DNA from 4 places in the Streptomyces sp. FXJ1.172 genome. Region 1 is predicted to be linked to each of the others. Evidence: riboswitches for the same ligand, from Rfam matches in the RefSeq annotation. Region 1 holds a riboswitch; each other region holds the start of a gene.
The links. A riboswitch is a leader RNA that binds a small molecule or an ion and turns the genes downstream of it on or off. The one in region 1 is predicted to bind cyclic di-AMP.
Positions count from the first base shown of each region.

Region 2: linked by a shared signal. The riboswitch ahead of A6P39_RS12780 (M23 family metallopeptidase) and the one ahead of A6P39_RS18070 (C40 family peptidase) in region 1 are both predicted to bind cyclic di-AMP.
Region 3: linked by a shared signal. The riboswitch ahead of A6P39_RS22675 (M23 family metallopeptidase) and the one ahead of A6P39_RS18070 (C40 family peptidase) in region 1 are both predicted to bind cyclic di-AMP.
Region 4: linked by a shared signal. The riboswitch ahead of A6P39_RS18970 (transglycosylase SLT domain-containing protein) and the one ahead of A6P39_RS18070 (C40 family peptidase) in region 1 are both predicted to bind cyclic di-AMP.

Region 1 is NZ_CP119133.2:4,086,078-4,090,717, reverse strand. Features, by position in the region: gene A6P39_RS18080 (C40 family peptidase) at 1-724, opposite strand, end outside; gene A6P39_RS18075 (hypothetical protein) at 1,189-1,542, shown strand; gene A6P39_RS18070 (C40 family peptidase) at 1,565-2,743, opposite strand; cyclic di-AMP (ydaO/yuaA leader) riboswitch at 2,751-2,907, opposite strand; gene pcrA (DNA helicase PcrA) at 3,133-4,640, shown strand, end outside.
Region 2 is NZ_CP119133.2:2,895,171-2,899,810, forward strand. Features, by position in the region: gene A6P39_RS12775 (GntR family transcriptional regulator) at 1-211, opposite strand, end outside; gene A6P39_RS12780 (M23 family metallopeptidase) at 507-1,250, opposite strand; cyclic di-AMP (ydaO/yuaA leader) riboswitch at 1,263-1,424, opposite strand; gene A6P39_RS12785 (M16 family metallopeptidase) at 1,636-3,006, opposite strand; gene A6P39_RS12790 (M16 family metallopeptidase) at 3,024-4,427, opposite strand.
Region 3 is NZ_CP119133.2:5,071,827-5,076,466, forward strand. Features, by position in the region: gene A6P39_RS22660 (MarR family transcriptional regulator) at 78-674, opposite strand; gene A6P39_RS22665 (dihydrofolate reductase family protein) at 742-1,875, shown strand; tRNA gene A6P39_RS22670 (tRNA-Met) at 1,936-2,009, opposite strand; cyclic di-AMP (ydaO/yuaA leader) riboswitch at 2,374-2,539, shown strand; gene A6P39_RS22675 (M23 family metallopeptidase) at 2,549-3,577, shown strand; gene A6P39_RS22680 (aldo/keto reductase) at 3,657-4,601, shown strand.
Region 4 is NZ_CP119133.2:4,272,943-4,277,582, forward strand. Features, by position in the region: gene A6P39_RS18960 (LolA family protein) at 1-675, opposite strand, end outside; gene A6P39_RS18965 (polyprenyl synthetase family protein) at 1,032-2,042, opposite strand; cyclic di-AMP (ydaO/yuaA leader) riboswitch at 2,817-2,998, shown strand; gene A6P39_RS18970 (transglycosylase SLT domain-containing protein) at 3,003-3,494, shown strand; gene A6P39_RS18975 (HAD family hydrolase) at 3,561-4,373, opposite strand; gene A6P39_RS18980 (NAD(P)-binding domain-containing protein) at 4,499-4,640, opposite strand, start outside.

The DNA of each region.
Region 1 (4,640 bases):
CGCGCGTGTCGGGGGCCGTGACGGACCCGGCCCGGGCCAGGTCGTCACGGGGGTCTGAGGCCGACCGGGAGGCGCGTCCCGGGGTGCCGTCGTCACCGGTGACCTCGGTCCGCTGCCGCGGGGTGAGCAGTGCCAGCAGCCGCCGTGCCTCGGCCAGCTTGCCGGTGATGGTGCTCTTCTGCCGCCGCAGCTCCGCCTGCCGGGAGCGCAGCGACGTCAGCTGGACGCGCGCGGCGCCGCGCAACTGCTCGATCTCCCGCAGCTGTTCACGCACCTGGGAGACGGCGGTGGCCTGTCTCTCGTCCGCCCGCTCGGCGAACGAGGCGTCGTCCAGGTACCGTTCGGGGTCGCTGGAGAGGGCCAGCTGCCAGGCCGGGGCGAAGCCGCCGTCGCGGTACTGCGCGTCGGCGAACGAACCCAGGGCGTCCCGGGACGAGTTGAGCACGTCCTGCTTGCGGGCGGTCTCGTCCCGCAGTGCGTTGAGCCGCCGCTGGGCCGTGTCCGCCTGTTCCTTGGCGCCGTCGTACTTCTCGGTCGCGGCCCCGGCCTGCTGGTACAACCTGTCCACCTCGGCCTTCACCTGGGCCGGCGTCAGCTGTGGTTCGGCGTGCGCCGTCCCGTCGAACGCCGTCGCGGTGGCCGCGCCCGCCAGGGCGAGCGTGGCGGCCCTCCAGGCCGTGGGGCCGCCGATCGGGCGTTGCCGGGGCTTGCGGTGCGCTGCCACCTGGACCGTCACGTCCTTCCGTACGACTCGACGACCGAGCGGTCCGGCCGACCGGGCGGTCCGGCCGCGCGGTCCGTCCGGCGGCGGCCCGCACAGGGGGAGTGGGCCGCCGCCGGACCTTTCTCGGCGGTGGTGGCCGGACGCCGCCCCTGGCCCGGGCGGCGGTGAGGAGCCGGTCACCTGGGGGAGGACGCTAGGCCGGACTGTGACGACCAGGTAACGCGGTGTACGGAACTGGCTTCGACGGATCGATTCGCGACCGTATGCGATCGCGTCACCTCCGCAGAATCGTCTCCTTCACACAGCGTGGTGACCGAAGCGCGGAATGCGGGACGAGCGGGCGGCCTGGAGTGCTATGGGCCGCATATATGCAAGGTCCGCGCGACGACCCTCACCGCGCGAACACCCGGGAACGGCACCCTGCCGTCCGTGGGGCCGTCAGCGACGAATTAGGCTCCGGCCCCATGGACGTACTCATCCATCTCTTCGTCGGCCTGCACATCATCGGCATCGCGGCGCTGCTCGGCGGTTTCCTCACCCAGGTGAAGGCGATGGGGCAGGGCGCGGCCCGCTTCGTGCCCGGGATGCTGCACGGCGCGCTGACCATGCTCGTCACCGGTGTGGTCCTCGTCGGCCTCAACCAGGCCGACGACCACCACATCAACACCATCAAGATCGGTCTGAAGCTGGCGCTGCTGATCGTGATCCTCGGGCTGGTCTACGTGAAGCGCGACGAGGAGAAGGTCGACAAGGCCGCCTTCGGCGTGGTCGGCCTGCTGACCATGACGAACATCTTCGTCGCCGTCCTGTGGACCTGACGGGCAGCGCCTGACGGACGCCTCAGCCCGGGCGGACCACGCTGTGGATGATCGATTCGCCGCCGTAGTACACCGATTCCTCGCGGACGTACGCGCCCGGCTTGGGAGCGTGGATCATCATGCCGTTGCCGATGTAGAGGCCGACGTGGCTGATGTCGTCGTAGAAGAAGATCAGGTCGCCCGGCCGCGCGTTCGCCAGGGAGACCGTGGTGCCCGCGTTGACCTGGTCGTACGTGGTGCGCGGGAGCGTGACGCCGGCGGCCTTCCAGGCGGCCTGGGTCAGGCCCGAGCAGTCGTAGGAGCCCGGCCCGGTGGCGCCCCACACGTACGGCTTGCCGATCTGGGCGCGGGCGAAGTCGAGGGCCTTGGCGGCCTTCGCGTCGTACGAGCTGGAGGACCCCGAGGACCCCGAGGACCCCGAAGCCGTGGAGCCGGCCGAGCCGGACGATGACGAACTGCTCGAGCCGGACGAGCTGTTCTGCTGCTGAGCGGCCGCCTGCTGCTTCGCCAGCTCGGCCGCCTTGCGGGCCGCCTCCTGCTGCTTCTCCCGCTCGATGGCGGCCAGCCGCGCCTTCTCCTGGGCGGTCAGCTGCGACAGCAGCTCGCGCGCGGAGGCGAGCTTCTGCTGGACGGTGGCCTTGGAGGTCTGCAGGTCGTGCTGCGAGTCGGTCAGCGTCCGCAGGCTCTGCGCGGCCTCTCGCCGCTCCTTCAGGGTGGCGGCCTGCTCGCCGATGTAGGCGTCGACCGCGCTCTTCTCGCGTGAGGTCAGCCGGTTCATCAGCTGGGTCTGGTCGAAGTAGTCCTGCGGGTTGTCCGCCAGCAGGAAGGTGGCCGTGCCGGGAGCGGCGGCGCCGGTGCGGTACTGGGCCGCGGCGAAGGAGCCCAGCTCCTCGCGGGCCTTGTTCAGGCGGCCGGTGCGGCGGGCGACCTCGTCCCGGAGGGCGTCGACGCGCCGTTGCTGCTTGCCTGTCTGGTCCTTGGCCGCGTCGTACTTCTCGGTGGCCGACTCCGCCTGCCGGTAGAGGTCGTCGACCTTCTTCTCCACCTCCTCCAGGCTGGGCCGGGCATGGTCCGTGCCGGGGGCGGCCTCGGCGGTCTGGGACAGCATGGCTATGGAGGTGAGGGCGGCGGTGGCGAGGACGGGGGTGCGAAGACCCACTCCGTTGTTCCCGCCAGGGCGCGGCTTGCGGTGCGACGCCAAGGGAGGCGACTCCTTCCAATGGGCCGCCTACCGGGTTAGCTGTCGGGTTCGGGCGCGGTTCGGAAGGGTTGCCCTACGGCGTCGTCCCGGACGGGAGTCGGCCGATTCACCCCGGGATCGGTGGGTCCCCGGCTCCAGGCACCCCGAGGGGGCGCGCCGGACTCGGCGGGGGCCGCGCACGCGGCCCGACGGCAACCTAGCCAACTGGTGTGACCAGTGTGAAGGTTGGTGCGTGATATGTCCGATACATTTTCGTGATCCGAGACAGGTTTCACGTTCCTGTCATTGGACGATTCCGCTGCGTAAGGGGCGTTCGGCGCTCGGCCCATGGGGTCTTCTTCCCGGGACGGCGACCGGTTGTCGGTGGGGCGCCCTAGACTCGGAGAGCGATGAGCAGCCTCTTTGACGACAGCTTCCTGGCGGACCTCCAGCCCTCGCGCGGGCACGAGGAGGAGCCCCCGCCGCCGCCCGAGGACGATCACGCTCCGGAGCCGCTTCCGGACGATCTGTTCGGCGGGAAGTTCGACGCGCCACCGGACCGGGACGCCTACTACCGCGACGGCGCCCCGCGCCCCGCGCTCGACGCGGCGGCACTGCTGGAGGGGCTGAACGGCAACCAGCGCGCCGCGGTCGTGCACGCCGGCTCCCCGCTGCTCATCGTCGCCGGCGCCGGCTCCGGCAAGACCCGTGTGCTCACCCACCGCATCGCCCACCTCCTCGCCGAGCGGAATGTGCACCCGGGCCAGATCCTCGCGATCACCTTCACCAACAAGGCCGCGGGCGAGATGAAGGAGCGCGTCGAGCACCTCGTCGGCCCGCGCGCGAACGCGATGTGGGTGATGACCTTCCACAGCGCGTGCGTGCGCATCCTGCGCCGGGAGAGCAAAAGGCTCGGCTTCACGTCGTCGTTCTCGATCTACGACGCCGCCGACAGCAAGCGCCTGATGGCCCTGGTCTGCCGCGATCTGGACCTCGACCCCAAGCGCTTCCCGCCGAAGTCGTTCAGCGCGAAGATCAGCAACCTGAAGAACGAGCTGATCGACGAGGAGGACTTCGCCGCCCGGGCGAGCGACGGTTTCGAGAAGACCCTCGCCCAGGCCTACGCGCTCTACCAGTCGCGGCTGCGCGAGGCCAACGCGCTCGACTTCGACGACCTGATCATGACGACGGTCAATCTGCTGCGCGCCTTCCCGGACGTCGCCGAGCACTACCGCCGCCGCTTCCGGCACGTCCTCGTCGACGAGTACCAGGACACCAACCACGCCCAGTACGCGCTGGTCCGCGAGCTGGTCGGCACCGGCGAGCGCGTCGGCGAGAACACCGCCACCCCGCCCGGCGAGAACACCGCCACCCCGCCCGGCGAGTACGACATCCCGCCCGCCGAGCTGTGCGTCGTCGGTGACGCGGACCAGTCGATCTACGCCTTCCGGGGTGCGACGATCCGCAACATCCTCCAGTTCGAGGAGGACTACCCGAACGCCACGACGATCCTGCTGGAGCAGAACTACCGCTCCACGCAGACGATTCTGAGCGCCGCCAACGCGGTCATCGAGCGCAACGAGTCCCGCCGCCCGAAGAACCTGTGGACCAACGCCGGCCAGGGCGCGCGGATCACCGGCTACGTCGCCGACACCGAGCATGACGAGGCGCAGTTCGTCGCCGACGAGATAGACCGCCTGGTCGACGCGGGCGACGCCAAGGCGGGCGACGTCGCCGTCTTCTACCGCACCAACGCCCAGTCCCGTGTCTTCGAAGAGGTCTTCATCCGCGTCGGCCTGCCGTACAAGGTCGTCGGCGGTGTCCGCTTCTACGAGCGCAAGGAGGTCCGGGACGTCCTCGCCTACCTGCGCGTCCTCGCCAACCCCGAGGACTCGGTGCCGCTGCGCCGCATCCTCAA
Region 2 (4,640 bases), 1.2 Mb from region 1:
CGGTCGGCTCGGCCACGCACGCGCCTGCGTGCCGGCGCGTCACCACGAAACCCTCCGCCTCCAGGGTGCGCAGGGCCTCGCGCACGGGGACGCGCGAGACGCCGTAGCGGCGGGCCAGGACTTCCTCGGTGAGGCGGCCGCCGCGCTCGTGGACACCGGCGACGATGTCGTCCCGGATCGCCGTGCATACCGAGTGCGCCGGAATACGCATGACCGACCTCCGCCTTAATCCCCGTGAAACGTCGACGATGGACGTGTGTTCCGTGACTCTATTGCAATGAGCCGGAATTTCCGACGGCGGGCCGGAATCCATGGATATTTTTTGGACAGCGACCGTTGGACAGCAGCCGTTGAACAGCGACCGGCGCGGACCTCCGGCGGACATCGTGAAAAACAGCGAAAGCCCCGGCTCGGTGAGCCGGGGCCCGGGCTGCCGTGCGCGGTGCGCCGTGCACGTTGCGCCGTGCGCCGTGCGCGTCAGACGTTCACGCCGTGCGCCGTGTGCGTCAGACGTTCACGCCGTGCTTGCGGAGATAGGCGACGGGGTCGACGTCCGAGCCGTAGTCGGGGGTCGTCCGGGCCTCGAAGTGGAGGTGCGGTCCGGTGACGTTGCCGGTCGCGCCGGACAGGGCGATCTGCTGGCCCGGGGTGACCTGCTGGCCCACCGTGACACCGATGGACGACAGATGGCCGTACTGGGTGTACATGCCGTCGGCCATCCGGATCACGATCTGGTTGCCGTAGGCGCCGCCCCAGCCGGTGGAGACGACGGTGCCGGAGCCGACCGCGTGGACGGCGGTGCCGCTGGCCGCGTGGAAGTCGATGCCGGTGTGGGAGCCGGAGGACCACAGGGAGCTGCTGGCCTTGTAGCCCGTGGAGACGTACGAGTCCGTGATCGGGGCGACGAAGCGGTTCAGGCGCTCGCGCTCGGCCTCACGGGCGGCGCGCTCCTTGGCCGCGCGGACCTCCTTGGCCCGCTCGGCCGCGGCCTGCTCGGCCGCCTTCTGCTCGGCTGCCCGCTGCTGGGCGGCGGCCTGGTCATCGATGTGCTCGGCGATGTCGTCGCCCATGGTGATCACCGGGGTGAGGCCGGTCTGCTCGGCGGAGTTCTCGGCGGCGAACGCCGGAGCGGCCGCGAGGGTGCCGATGACGCCGGTGGTGGTCAGGGCCGCGATGCCGGCCGCCTGAGCGGTGGTGCGCTTGACCCGGCCGGGCTTGCGGTGCTTCCCGGTGGCGCACATGAACGCCATGAAGTGGCTGGTCCTTTCCTTCCCTCTCGCCTACCGGGTTAGCTGACGGGTTCGGAGCAGGAAGGTCTCCTACGAGCCCCCCTCGCTGCCGCGCGGGCGCCCGATTCACCCCAGGGACGGTGGGTCCCCGGCTCCCCTGGCTCGCGCCGTACGGGGACTCGGCGATGGCTGTCCGGTGCCGCGGGTGCGGCGCACTGCCTGACGAACAGCCCGGACGACGCTAGGCGGGCCCGCCGTCAATCCCCAAACCGATCCCGGATTTTGTAGCGCATGCCACAGGGCAGACGGGCAACCTCCGCCCCAAAACGGGCATCTGGGGAAGGGAGTGGAACAGCAAGGGGCCCTGACGACCCGTAGGTCGTCAGGGCCCCTCGCACGCGTGCCGTTACTCGGCCGCCACCACGGTCACTTCGCCGATGCCCAGCGCCTCCACCGGCGCCTTGATCTGGGCGGCGTCACCGACGAGGACGGTCACCAGGCGCTCCACCGGGAAGGCGTTCACAACGGCCGCCGTGGCCTCCACCGTGCCCGTCGCGGCCAGCTGCTGGTACAGCGTCGCCTGGAAGTCGTCGGGCAGGTGCTGCTCGACCTGGTCGGCCAGCGTGCTCGCGACGGCCGCCGCCGTCTCGTACTTCAGCGGCGCCACCCCGACGAGGTTCTGCACGGCGACGTCCCGCTCGGCGTCGGTCAGGCCCTCGGCCGCGAGGGTGCGCAGCACCTTGCACAGGTCCTCCAGCGCGGGACCCGTGTTCGGCGTGTCCACCGAGCCGCTGATGGCGAGCAGCGAGGCGCCCGTGCCGTCCGGCGCGGAGCGGAGGACCTGCCCGAACGAGCGGACACCGTAGGTGTAGCCCTTCTCCTCGCGCAGGACGCGGTCCAGGCGGGAGGTGAGGGTACCGCCGAGGCAGTAGGTGCCGAGCACCTGGGCGGGCCACACGCGGTCGTGCCGGTCGGGGCCGACGCGGCCGATCAGCAGCTGCGTCTGGACGGCGCCGGGGCGGTCCACGATGACCACGCGGCCGGTGTCGTCGGCGCTCACCGGCGGCACGGGCCGGGACTCGCCCGGGGTGCCGGTCCAGGCGCCCAGGGTGTCGCCGAGCAGGGCGTCCAGGTCGATGCCCGTGAGGTCGCCGACCACGACCGCGGTGGCCGTGGCGGGGCGGACGTAGCGGTCGTAGAAGGCGCGCACGGCGATCGCGTCGATCTTCTCGACCGTCTCCTCGGTGCCCTGGCGCGGGCGCGACATGCGCGAGGCCGCCGGGAACAGCTCCTTGGACAGCTCCTTGGCGGCCCGGCGGGAGGGGTTGGCCAGCTCGTGCGGGATCTCGTCCAGACGGTTGCGGACCAGCCGCTCGACCTCGCTCTCGGCGAACGCGGGCGCGCGCAGGGCGTCGGCGAGCAGGCCGAGGCCCTTGGCCAGGCGGGAGGCGGGGACCTCCAGGCTCAGGCGGACGCCGGGGTGGTCGGCGTGCGCGTCGAGCGTGGCGCCCGCGCGCTCCAGCTCGGCGGCGAACTCCTCGGCGGAATGCTGGTCGGTGCCCTCGGAGAAGGCCCGCGCCATGATCGTGGCGACGCCGTCCAGGCCGGCCGGCTCGGCGTCCAGGGGCGCGTCCAGGAGCACCTCGACGGCGACGACCTGCTGGCCGGGGCGGTGGCAGCGCAGCACCGTCAGGCCGTTGTCGAGACTGTCGCGCTCGGGGGCCGGGAACGCCCACGGCTTGGCGTCGCCGGGCTGCGGCCGGGGGTGGAAGTCCATGGTGGCGAGCTGCTCGGTCACTTGGCCGTCTCCTCGTTCTCGTTACCGGCCTCTACGGTCGCTTCCTGCTCCGGGTCCTCGCCGCGCCCCGCTTCCTCGGTGTGCTCGGCGGAGTCGGCGGACAGCGGCTCGTAGACCAGCACCGCCCGGTTGTCGGGGCGCAGGCGCGCCTTGGCGACGTCCTGGACCTCCTTCGGGGTCACCTCCAGGACGCGCTTGACGGCGGTGAGGGCGAGCTGCGGGTCACCGAACAGGACGGCGAACCGGCACAGTTCGTCGGCGCGGCCGGCGACCGTGCCGAGCCGGTCCAGCCACTCGCGCTCCAACTGGGCCTGGGCGCGCTCCATTTCCTCCGGCGTGGGGCCCTCCTCGGCGAACCGGGCCAGCTCCTCGTCGATGGCGGCCTCGATGACCGGCACCTCGACGTCACCGGAGGTCTTCACGTCCAGCCAGCCCATCGAGGGCGCGCCGGCCAGGCGCAGCAGGCCGAAGCCGGCCGCGACGGCCGTACGGTCGCGGCGCACCAGGCGGTTGTACAGGCGGGAGGACTCGCCCCCGCCGAGGACGGTCAGGGCGAGGTCGGCCGCGTCGCACGCGCGCGTGCCGTCCTCCGGCAGCCGGTAGGCGGCCATCAGGGCGCGCGCCGGGACCTCCTCGACGACGACCTCGCGCTTCTGCTCGCCGATGACCTCCGGCAGCGAGCCGTCGCGCGGCGCGGGCTTGCCGTCGTGGGAGGCGATCGAGCCGAAGTACTTCTCGATCCAGGCGAGGGTCTGCACGGGGTCGATGTCGCCGACCACGGAGAGCACCGCGTTGTTCGGCGCGTAGTACGTGCGGAAGAACTGGCGGGCGTCCTCCAGGGTGGCCGCGTCCAGGTCCGCCATCGAGCCGATCGGCGTGTGGTGGTAGGGGTGGCCCTCCGGGTACGACAGCGCGGTCAGCTTCTCGAAGGCGGTGCCGTAGGGCACGTTGTCGTAGCGCTGGCGGCGCTCGTTCTTGACGACGTCCCGCTGGTTCTCCATGGACTCGTCGTCCAGGGCGGCCAGCAGCGAGCCCATGCGGTCGGCCTCCAGCCAGAGCGCCAGCTCCAGCTGGTGGGCGGGCATGGTCTCGAAGTAGTTGGTGCGCTCGAAGCTGGTGGTGCCGTTGAGCGAGCCGCCGGCGCCCTGCACCAGCTCGAAGTGACCGTTGCCCTTGACCTGTGCCGAGCCCTGGAACATCAAGTGCTCGAAAAGGTGAGCCAGGCCGGTACGCCCCTTGACTTCGTGGCGGGAGCCGACGTCGTACCAGAGGCAGACCGCCGCCACCGGGGTCAGGTGGTCCTCGGAGAGCACCACGCGCAGACCGTTGGCCAGCCGGTGCTCGGTCGCTGTCAGGCCCCCGGAGCCTGCCTCGGCTGTGGTCGTGTGACCCATGGGCATGTACATCCCTTCGCGAGCGGAGGCGGTTGTGCAAACCGCGGTTTTCCTGCCGTTCCTGCCACTGTATGCAAAGCGCGCGGGACCTCGGCGAAGTTCCCGCGAGGCGTACGCCGACAGCGGATCCCGCAAGCCGCGGCGGAGTGCCTCCGTAGCGGCTCCCGGGCAGGGGAAGGCCGCTTCCGGTGGCGCGGGAGGCCGTGGAATCCGGGTCGT
Region 3 (4,640 bases), 990 kb from region 1:
GCTTCAGATTTGAAGCAGCGGTACACGGGGACCCTATCTCATGTTTCAAAGTTAAAGCAATTGGTTTCGGGCGTGACTCACGAGGACGCAGGCGGCGGAGGGGGTGAGGAGGGTGAAGGCGGCGCGGACCGTGAGGGCTGCGCGGAGGGTGAAGGCTGCGCGGACGACGAGCACGAGGAACGGCGGCGCCAGGGCACGTCGTCCGCCGCGGACTCGGTGCCGTCGCCCTGCAGCCCGCGCGCGACGCTCGTGAAGATCTCCTCGAGCTGCCCCACCTGCGCGGGCGAGAGCCGGTCGAAGAGGGTGGCGCGCACGGTCTCGACGTGCCCGGGCGCGGCACGCTCCAGTACGGCCATCCCCTCGTCCGTGAGCACGGCGATGCTGCTGCGCTTGTCCCAGCGGCAGTTCTCCCGGCGCACCAGCCCGTCCCGCTCGAGGCGGGTCACCGCGTAGGTCAGCCTGCTGCGCGTGATCTTCAGCGTCTCGGCGAGATCGGTCATGCGCAGCGACCGGTCGGGCGCCTCGGAGAGATTGGCCAGCACCGAGTAGAACAGGTGGGGCATGCCGGCGTCCTGCTGGAGCTGTCGGTCCATCGCGTCCTCCAGGAGGTGGGTCGCGGCCATGAAGGCGCGCCACGCGCGCTGCTCCTCGGGGCTCAGCCAGCGGGTCGTCATGCAGCCAGTGTAGGTTTGTTTCAAACTTGAACCAAGAGTGACGTGACCTCGCAGGAAGAGTGCGCCGATGTCGTACCCGTATGTGCTGCTGTCCGCCGCCGTCTCCCTCGACGGCTGCCTGGACGACACCGGTCCCGAGCGCCTGCTGCTCTCCAGCCCGGCCGACTTCGACCGGGTCGACGCGGTACGGGCTGAGTCCGACGCGATCCTCGTCGGCGCCGGCACGATCCGCGCCGACAACCCGCGGCTGCTGGTCAACTCCGCCGAGCGCCGTGCGGCCCGGGTCAAGGAGGGCAGGCCGGAATACCCGCTGAAGGTGACCGTCACTGCCTCCGGCGACCTCGACCCGGCCGCGCAGTTCTGGCACACCGGCGGTGACAAGCTCGTCTACACGACCGACCGGGGCGCCGAGCGCGCCGCCCGCCTCCTCGGCGACACCGCCGATGTCGTACCGCTCGGCCCTGTCCTCGACTGGCGGGCACTCCTCGAGCACCTCCGCGTCGCGCGCGGTGTGCGGCGCCTGATGGTCGAGGGTGGCGGCACGGTCCACACCCAGCTGCTCCAGCAGGGCCTCGCCGACGAACTCCAGCTGGTCCTCGCCCCGCTCTTCGTCGGCGACCCGGCCGCCCCCCGCCTGTTCGGCCCCGGCGCGTACCAGGGCGGCCGGCTCCGGCTCGTCGAAACCCGCCGGATCGAGGACGTCGTCCTCATGCGCTACGAACCCACCGCCCCCGGTGCCGGTCCCGCCCCCACCGCCGCCGACCGCCACTGGCTGCGCACCGCCTGCGAGCTGGCCGCGCTGTGCCCGCCTTCCGGGACGGCGTTCAGCGTCGGCGCGGTGGTGGTCGCCGCCGATGGCACGGAGCTGGCGCGCGGCCACTCGCGCGAGGGCGGCGATCCCGTGGTCCACGCGGAGGAGGCCGCGCTGGCCAAGCTCGATCCGGCCGACCCCAGGCTGGCCGGGGCCACGGTGTACAGCAGCCTCGAGCCCTGCGCCCGCCGGGCCTCGCGGCCCGCGCCGTGCTCCGAGCTGATCCTCCGGGCGGGGGTGCGGCGGGTGGTCACGGCCTGGCGCGAGCCGGACACGTTCGTGGATGCGGCCGACGGGAGCGGCGTGCTGGTGAAGGCGGGTGCCGAGGTGGTCGTCCTGCCGGAGTACGAGTCGCAGGCGAAGGAGCCCAACAGGCATCTGGTGGGGTGAGAGCCCCCTCATAACACTCAGGGCCCGGAATCCAGTGGATTCCGGGCCCTGAGCCTTCAGTAGCGGGGACAGGATTTGAACCTGCGACCTCTGGGTTATGAGCCCAGCGAGCTACCGAGCTGCTCCACCCCGCGTCGTTGTGTCTCAAGCATACGTCATCCGCGGGAGTGCTCGCACACCGGTTTCTCCGGGCCCCGCCGAACGGGGTCATTCGCTTCCTTCGCTTCCTTCGCTTCATCCGCCCGCCCGCGCCCGCGGCGGCGATCCCCTTCACTCAGGGTGATCGGACGACCGCCCTCCGCATAACATCTGAGACGCCATCAAAAACGCCAATGCTCCTGAACGATGGCCAACTCGCCCGGTTTGCCGTGGTCCTGGCTGGTAAGTCCTGGCCGAAAAGCGTTAATGATCAAGCCGAACAGCTTGGAAAGTGACTGTCAGGTCTATTAACGTTCGATAACGCAGCGCGGTCGTCCCAGCCGTCACAAGAGGCGGCTCCGTGCGCACGCGCCGAATCCCGCGAGGGAACCGGGGAACCACCACCTTGGGGTGAATCACGCGGACACCGACGTGAACTCACTGAGTCACGCCCGGTATACGCGCGTAGGAGACCTTCCTGCTCCGAACCCGTCAGCTAACCCGGTAGGCGAAGGAAGGAAAGGAGTGCGCCCGAGTGGCGTCCAACCGGCCTGCCCCAGAAGCCCCCTTCGCTCCCCAGCAGAGTGAGCCCGAGACCTTCGGTTACGGCTCCTACCGCGCCGAGGAGGGTCCCTGGGAGGAGTGGAACCCCACCGAGGACTCCACCGCCCAGGTCCGCGGCCGGCACCGCGTCGCCAAGCAGCGCGGCGGCTTCGCCCGCAGCTCCACCGTCCTCGGCGTCGGTGTCATGGCCGCGGTCGGCGCGGGCGGCATGGCCAGCGCCCACACCGGCAAGCCGCCGGTCTCCATATCCCTGCCCGACCTGGACTCCGTCGGCCACCTCTTCGACGGCGGCTCCGCCAAGGCGCCCAAGTCCACCGGCACCGGGCTCAGCAACGTCGGCGTGAGCACCGACAGCGGCAAGAGCGGCGGAGCCGGCGAGGCCCTGCGCAACCGGATCATGGCCCAGGCCGAGCAGCAGCAGAGCAAGGCCGACAGCAAGGCCACCGCCGCCGCGATCGCCGCCTCCGAGAAGCAGACCGCCGACGCGGCCGCCAAGGCGGAGAAGGACGCCGCAGCCCAGGCCGCTGCCGCCAAGGACAAGGCGCAGGCCGACGCGAAGAAGGCCGAGGAGGACCAGCGCCTGGCCGAGCTGGCCAAGCAGTACACGCTGCCCGTCGTCTCGTACACGATCACCGGCACCTTCGGCCAGCCCGGCGCCATGTGGTCCTCCGGTTACCACACCGGCCTCGACTTCGCCGCCCCCACCGGCACCCTGATCAAGGCCGTCCACGGCGGCACGGTCACCCAGGCCGGCTGGGCCGGCGCCTACGGCTACCGCACCGTCCTCACCCTGGACGACGGCACCGAGCTGTGGTTCTGCCACCAGTCCTCGATCAACGTCTCGGTCGGCCAGAAGGTCTCCACCGGCGACGTGATCGGCCGGGTCGGCGCCACCGGCAACGTCACCGGCCCGCACCTGCACCTCGAGGTGCACCCGAACGGCCAGGCCACCGCCATCGACCCCGCGCCGTGGCTGCGCAGCAAGGGCCTCAACCCCTGAGCGTGGCATCCGGGTGAACCGTGTGAAACGAACGCCGGCGGCGGGATGAGATCATCCACCGCCGGCGTTGACACAAGGCATGACGTCCTTGCGCACACTCGGCACTTCCGACCTCGAGGTCTTCCCCCTGTCCCTCGGGGGCAACGTCTTCGGCTGGACCGCCGACGAGGAGACCTCCTTCGCCGTCCTCGACGCCTACGCGGCGGCGGGCGGCAACTTCATCGACACCGCCGACTCCTACTCCGCCTGGATCGAGGGCAACCAGGGCGGCGAGTCCGAGACGATCATCGGCAAGTGGGTCAAGGCCCGCGGCAACCGCTCCGAGGTCGTGATCGCCACCAAGGTCAGCCAGCACCCGCAGTTCCAGGGCCTGTCCGCCGCCAACATCAAGGCCGCCGCAGACGCCTCCTTGCGCCGCCTGGACACTGACCACATCGACCTCTACTACACCCACTTCGACAAGCCCGAGGTCCCGGTCGAGGAGATCATCGGCGCGCTGGACGAGCTGGTGAAGGCGGGCAAGGTCCGGCACATCGCGGCCTCCAACATCAGCCCCGAGCGCCTCAAGGCCTCCCTGGACTTCTCCGACCGCGAGGGCCTCGCCCGCTACGTCGCCCTCCAGCCGCACTACAACCTCGTCTCCCGCGACACCTACGAGGGCGCGCTGCAGGACCTGGCCGCCAAGGAGAACCTGTCCGCGGTGCCGTACTTCTCCCTCGCCTCGGGCTTCCTGACCGGCAAGTACCGCCCCGGCACGAAGGTCGACAGCGCCCGCGCCGAAGGGGCTCAGAAGCACGCCGAGTCCGAGCGCGGCCAGAAGGTCCTCGCGGCCCTGGACGAGATCGCCGCCGCCCACGGGGCTCCCGTCGCCACGGTCGCCCTGGCCTGGCTCGCGGCCCAGCCCACGGTCACGGCCCCCATCGCCTCGGCCCGCACGGTCGAACAGCTCCCGGCACTGCTGAAGGTGGCGGAACTGAAGCTGACGGATGAGGAGATCGCGAAGCTGACGGCCGCGTCGGCCTAGCTCTCCGCCGACGGCTCTTCGTCGGCAGCGCTTTGCCGG
Region 4 (4,640 bases), 190 kb from region 1:
CTTGTAGGCGGCGCGCCCGGCGACCTGCTCGGTGCCGTCGACGGTGACGGACGTGGTGCCGTCCACCCCCTTCAGCGCCTGGTCGGCGAAGTCCTTGGGCGTGGCCGGGGGCTCGGCCCGGTGGTCCTTGCCGGAGTCGGCGGAGGTGCCGTGGAAGACCGAGTTGGTCTTGCTGTCGTAGCCCCATACGTTCGTGCCGTTGTGGATGAGGCTGTACTCGGAGCCGCTCTCCAGCAGCGACAGCTTCTGCTTCTCGGGGCCGTCGGTGGCGACGCGCAGCGTGTGCACGCCGGAGACCAGCTCGGTGAGCTTGGCCTGGGGGTCGGCGGAGGAGCCGTCGCCGGAGCCCTTGGCCGCTCCGGAGACCAGGCCGCTCTCCAGGCCGCCGAGGTTCGGCAGGCCGAGGTCGGTGCTGATCTTCACGGTGCCGGACAGCTGCTGCACGTCCGACTTGGCGATCTTGTCGATGAGCTGATGTGCGGTGATCTTGGGCAGGTCGGGGTCGCCCGAGGCGGCGAGCGCCGGGACCAGCCCGATCGTGGCCGCCGCCACGCCCACCACCGCGACCGGGACCGCGTACCGCGCGGCCTTGCGGCGTCCGGCGTGCGGGACCCCTTCCGGCGCGGCGTCCCCCCGCGCGTCGTCCACTGCGTCGTCGGATTCGTACGGTGCCATGTGTGCGTTACCTCCGTCGTCGGCGGCGGCTTGTCCTCACGCTGGTCCACCCGAGCCGCCATTCTCACCCGAATCGGTGAGGAGTGGTGATGTCCGTGTTCTCCATCTCACCAAATCGGCCATGAAGAAGCGTCAGACCACGGAGCCAACTCCGTGTACGACTGCGGTATGACATGCAGGGGGCGACGGCTCCCCCGCCCCCTAGGGGGCCGGATCGGATCGCCGGGGTGCCGTACGACGCCGTACGGCACGTCGCACCGGGCGGGCACGCCATCGCGCCGCAGGACGTGGGACCGCCGAACGCCGGCCGGCAGGTCGTGAACACGTTGAACACGTCGGCCGAAGCGCCGGTGGTGTCAGCCCGCGCGGTGCACCACCGCGTCGCACAGGTCCTCCAGCGCCGCCCTGGCGTCGCAGTCCCGCAGCGGCGACAGCGCGGCCCGGGCCTCCTCGGCGTAGCGGACGGCATCGCGGCGGGCCTGCTCCAGTGCGGGGTGCACGCGCAGCGCGGTCAGCGCCTCGGCGTGCCGGGCGTCGTCGCTGAGGTCGGAGTCGAGCAGCTCGCACAGCGCGAGGTCCTCGGGCAGCCCCAGCCGGGCCGCGCGCTCGCGCAGCCGGAGCACCGGGAGGGTCGGGATGCCCTCGCGCAGGTCGGTGCCCGGGGTCTTGCCGGACTCGTGCGAGTCGGAGGCGATGTCCAGCACGTCGTCGGAGAGCTGGAAGGCGACCCCGAGCCGCTCGCCGTACTGCGACAGGACGTCGACGACCGTCTCGTCGGCGCCCGACATCATCGCGCCGAACCGGCACGACACGGCCACCAGCGAGCCCGTCTTGCCGCCGAGCACGTCCAGGTAGTGCTCGACCGGGTCGCGGCCGTCCGAGGGGCCGGCGGTCTCGAGGATCTGACCCGTGACCAGCCGCTCGAACGCGAGGGCCTGCACCCGGACCGCCTCGGGCCCGAGGTCGGCGAGGATCTGGGAGGCGCGGGCGAAGAGGAAGTCGCCGGTGAGGACCGCGACGGAGTTGTTCCAGCGGGTGTTGGCGCTGTCCACGCCGCGCCGCACGGCCGCCTCGTCCATCACGTCGTCGTGGTACAGCGTGGCGAGGTGGGTCAGCTCCACGACGACGGCCGACGGCACCACGCCCGGCGCGTAGGGGTCGCCGAACTGGGCCGCGAGCATCACGAGCAGCGGCCTGAACCGCTTCCCGCCGGCCCGTACGAGGTGCTGCGCGGCCTCCGTGATGAACGGGACCTCGCTCTTGGTGGCCTCGAGCAAGCCTTCCTCGACAGCCGCCAATCCGGCCTGGACATCGGCTTCGAGAGCCTGGTCCCGCACGCTCAGCCCGAACGGCCCGACGACGGTCACGAGGGGTCTCCTGTCTGCTGGTGTCTGCTGGCGATTACACGGCTTGTCGATAGGTCGCTGCCATCACTCGAGTCAGCGTATCCGGTCCCGTTTCGATCACCGATAGCGCCCACCGGTCCAGCCCGGGCGGTATTGGATCACGACCGGCATGTTTCTGATCGGACGGTAAGAACGGACATTCATCGACTTAACAGGAACCCTTGCGCTTTGTCTCGAACCGAGGGGCGAGCGGAGTAACACCTCCACCCCTTCCCCGGGCACCCGCGGTCACCAGGACAACGACGGGCGTCGCGTCACAGGTTCCACCGTCCCCCGATCCGCCCCCTCCGCAGGCCTGCGCGGGCCGCTTCCGGGTCGTCCGCCGACCATCCCGCCCTCCACTCTCCGTCACCCCTGCCGCCGCCCCCTCCACCGCTTCCCGATCGCATCCCGACCCCCACTCGACCACTCCCACTCCCTGCACACCCCTCCACGCGCCCCGGCATACGTCTCACTCGGCTGCAAATGCCCTAAAAACCTCATATCCGATTTGAGGTGATTTGCCATTTCGTGAGTTGGGTCACGGACCCCATCCCCGCACGCCCGTCGCCGAACCCTCCCTCCCCCCTTGCCCCGCTGACGAGTTGATGGTTGGCAACCGCAAAGGATCAAGTACCCCATAGGGCATAGACCAAGGTCAAATAGGGTTTTCCGTGAATCTGGCACTTGTTCCGGACATGTGCTCTCGCATACGTTCCCGGCCATCGGGTGGACGCCGAATCCTGCCGCCACCCGCATAACCATCCGCGAACTCATTTCGTACGGCAGGAGCGGGGGACCCAGGTAAGTCGCCGGACCGGTCGGCCCACGTCGCACCGGAACGGCTTGGGGTGAAGCCTCGCCTTCTCCGGAAGGCGCGGCCGGGCACCTCCCCGCCCGAACCCGACAGCTCACCTCGCAGGCGGCGGAGAGGAACTCCCCATGCGTGCCACCGCTCAGCACCGCCGTACCCGGACCAGCCGTCTCGTCCGCACCCTCGCCGTCGTCGGCACCGGTGCCGCCGTCCTCGCACTGCCGGTCATCGGGGCCACCAGCGCCTCCGCCACCACCGGCACGACGGCCACCACGAAGGCCTCCACCACCACCGGATACTCGAACAACCTCGACGGCTGGATCCGCCAGTCGCTCGCGGTCATGGCCCAGAAGGGCATCCCGGGCAGCTACAGCAGCATCTACCGCAACGTCATGCGGGAGTCCTCCGGCAACCCGCTGGCCATCAACCTCTGGGACTCCAACGCCGCCGCCGGCATCCCGTCCAAGGGACTGCTCCAGGTCATCGACCCGACCTTCAACGCGTACCACGTGCCCGGCACCTCCTCCAACATCTACGACCCGGTGGCCAACATCACCGCGGCCTGCAACTACGCCGCCGCGCGCTACGGCTCCATCGACAACGTCTACAGCGCGTACTGAGACACCACGGCGGCCTGAGACACGGCCGCCCCGGACCCGGCTGCCCGGTGCGCACTGATGTGCCGGTCAGCCGGCCGGAAAGAGTCGTTCGAGGACGACGGCGATGCCGTCGTCCTCGTTCGACAAGGTGATCTCGTCGGCCACCGCCTTGAGTTCGGGGTGGGCGTTGGCCATGGCGACCCCGTGTCCGGCCCAGTCGAACATCGGGATGTCGTTGGGCATGTCCCCGAACGCCAGGGCCTGTGGGGCCTCGATCCCCAGCCGCTCGGCGGCCAGTGCCAGCCCGGTCGCCTTGGTCACCCCGCACGGCTGGAGTTCCACGGTCCCCGGCCCCGACATGGTGACCGTCGCGAGCGAACCCACCACCGCGCGCGCGATGTCCGCCAACTCGTCGTCGGACAGGGCGGCATGGCGCAGCAGCACCTTGCTGATGGGCTCGCTCCACAGGTCGTCGCGCCGGCCGACCCGCACCGCGGGCAGCGTCGGGTGCGGCATCCGGTACCCCGGTTCGATGAGCGTGAGCCCGTCGACGCCGTCCTGGTCCACGGCCGCGTAGACCTGCCCCACCTCTGCCTCGATCTTGCCGAGCGCTGTCTCGGCCAGTGCCCGGTCCAGCCTGACCGACCACAAGAGGCGGCCGGCCGCGGCGTCGTAGACCTGTGCGCCCTGCCCGCACACCGCGAGCCCCGTGCAGCCGAGGCGGGCCAGCAGCGGCCGTACCCGCGGGGCGGGCCGGCCCGTCACCACCAGGTGCCGTCCGCCGGCCCGCGCCACCCTCCCCAGCGCCGCGAGCGACCGGTCGGAGACCGTGTCGTCGCCGCGCAGCAGCGTTCCGTCCAGGTCAGTGGCGATCAGTGCATATGCGGGGGAGGCTGCCATGATCAGAGAATACGGATCCGGCGCCCCTCCGACTCACCTTGTCGTCCTGCGTACTTACGTGCTCATCAGCCCCAAGTGGCGCACGATGTCACCCTGTTGACCATCCGCGCGGCGATCGGCACAGGTCAGCCGTGAGCGGCCGCCAGGTGTTTCGCCAGGCGCGGGGAGGCGAACCGCGTACCGCACACGAAGCGCATCACCGGGCCGTACGAGGACGCCGCCGGGAGGCCGGTGAAGTACAGGCCGGGGACGGACGACACACAGCCG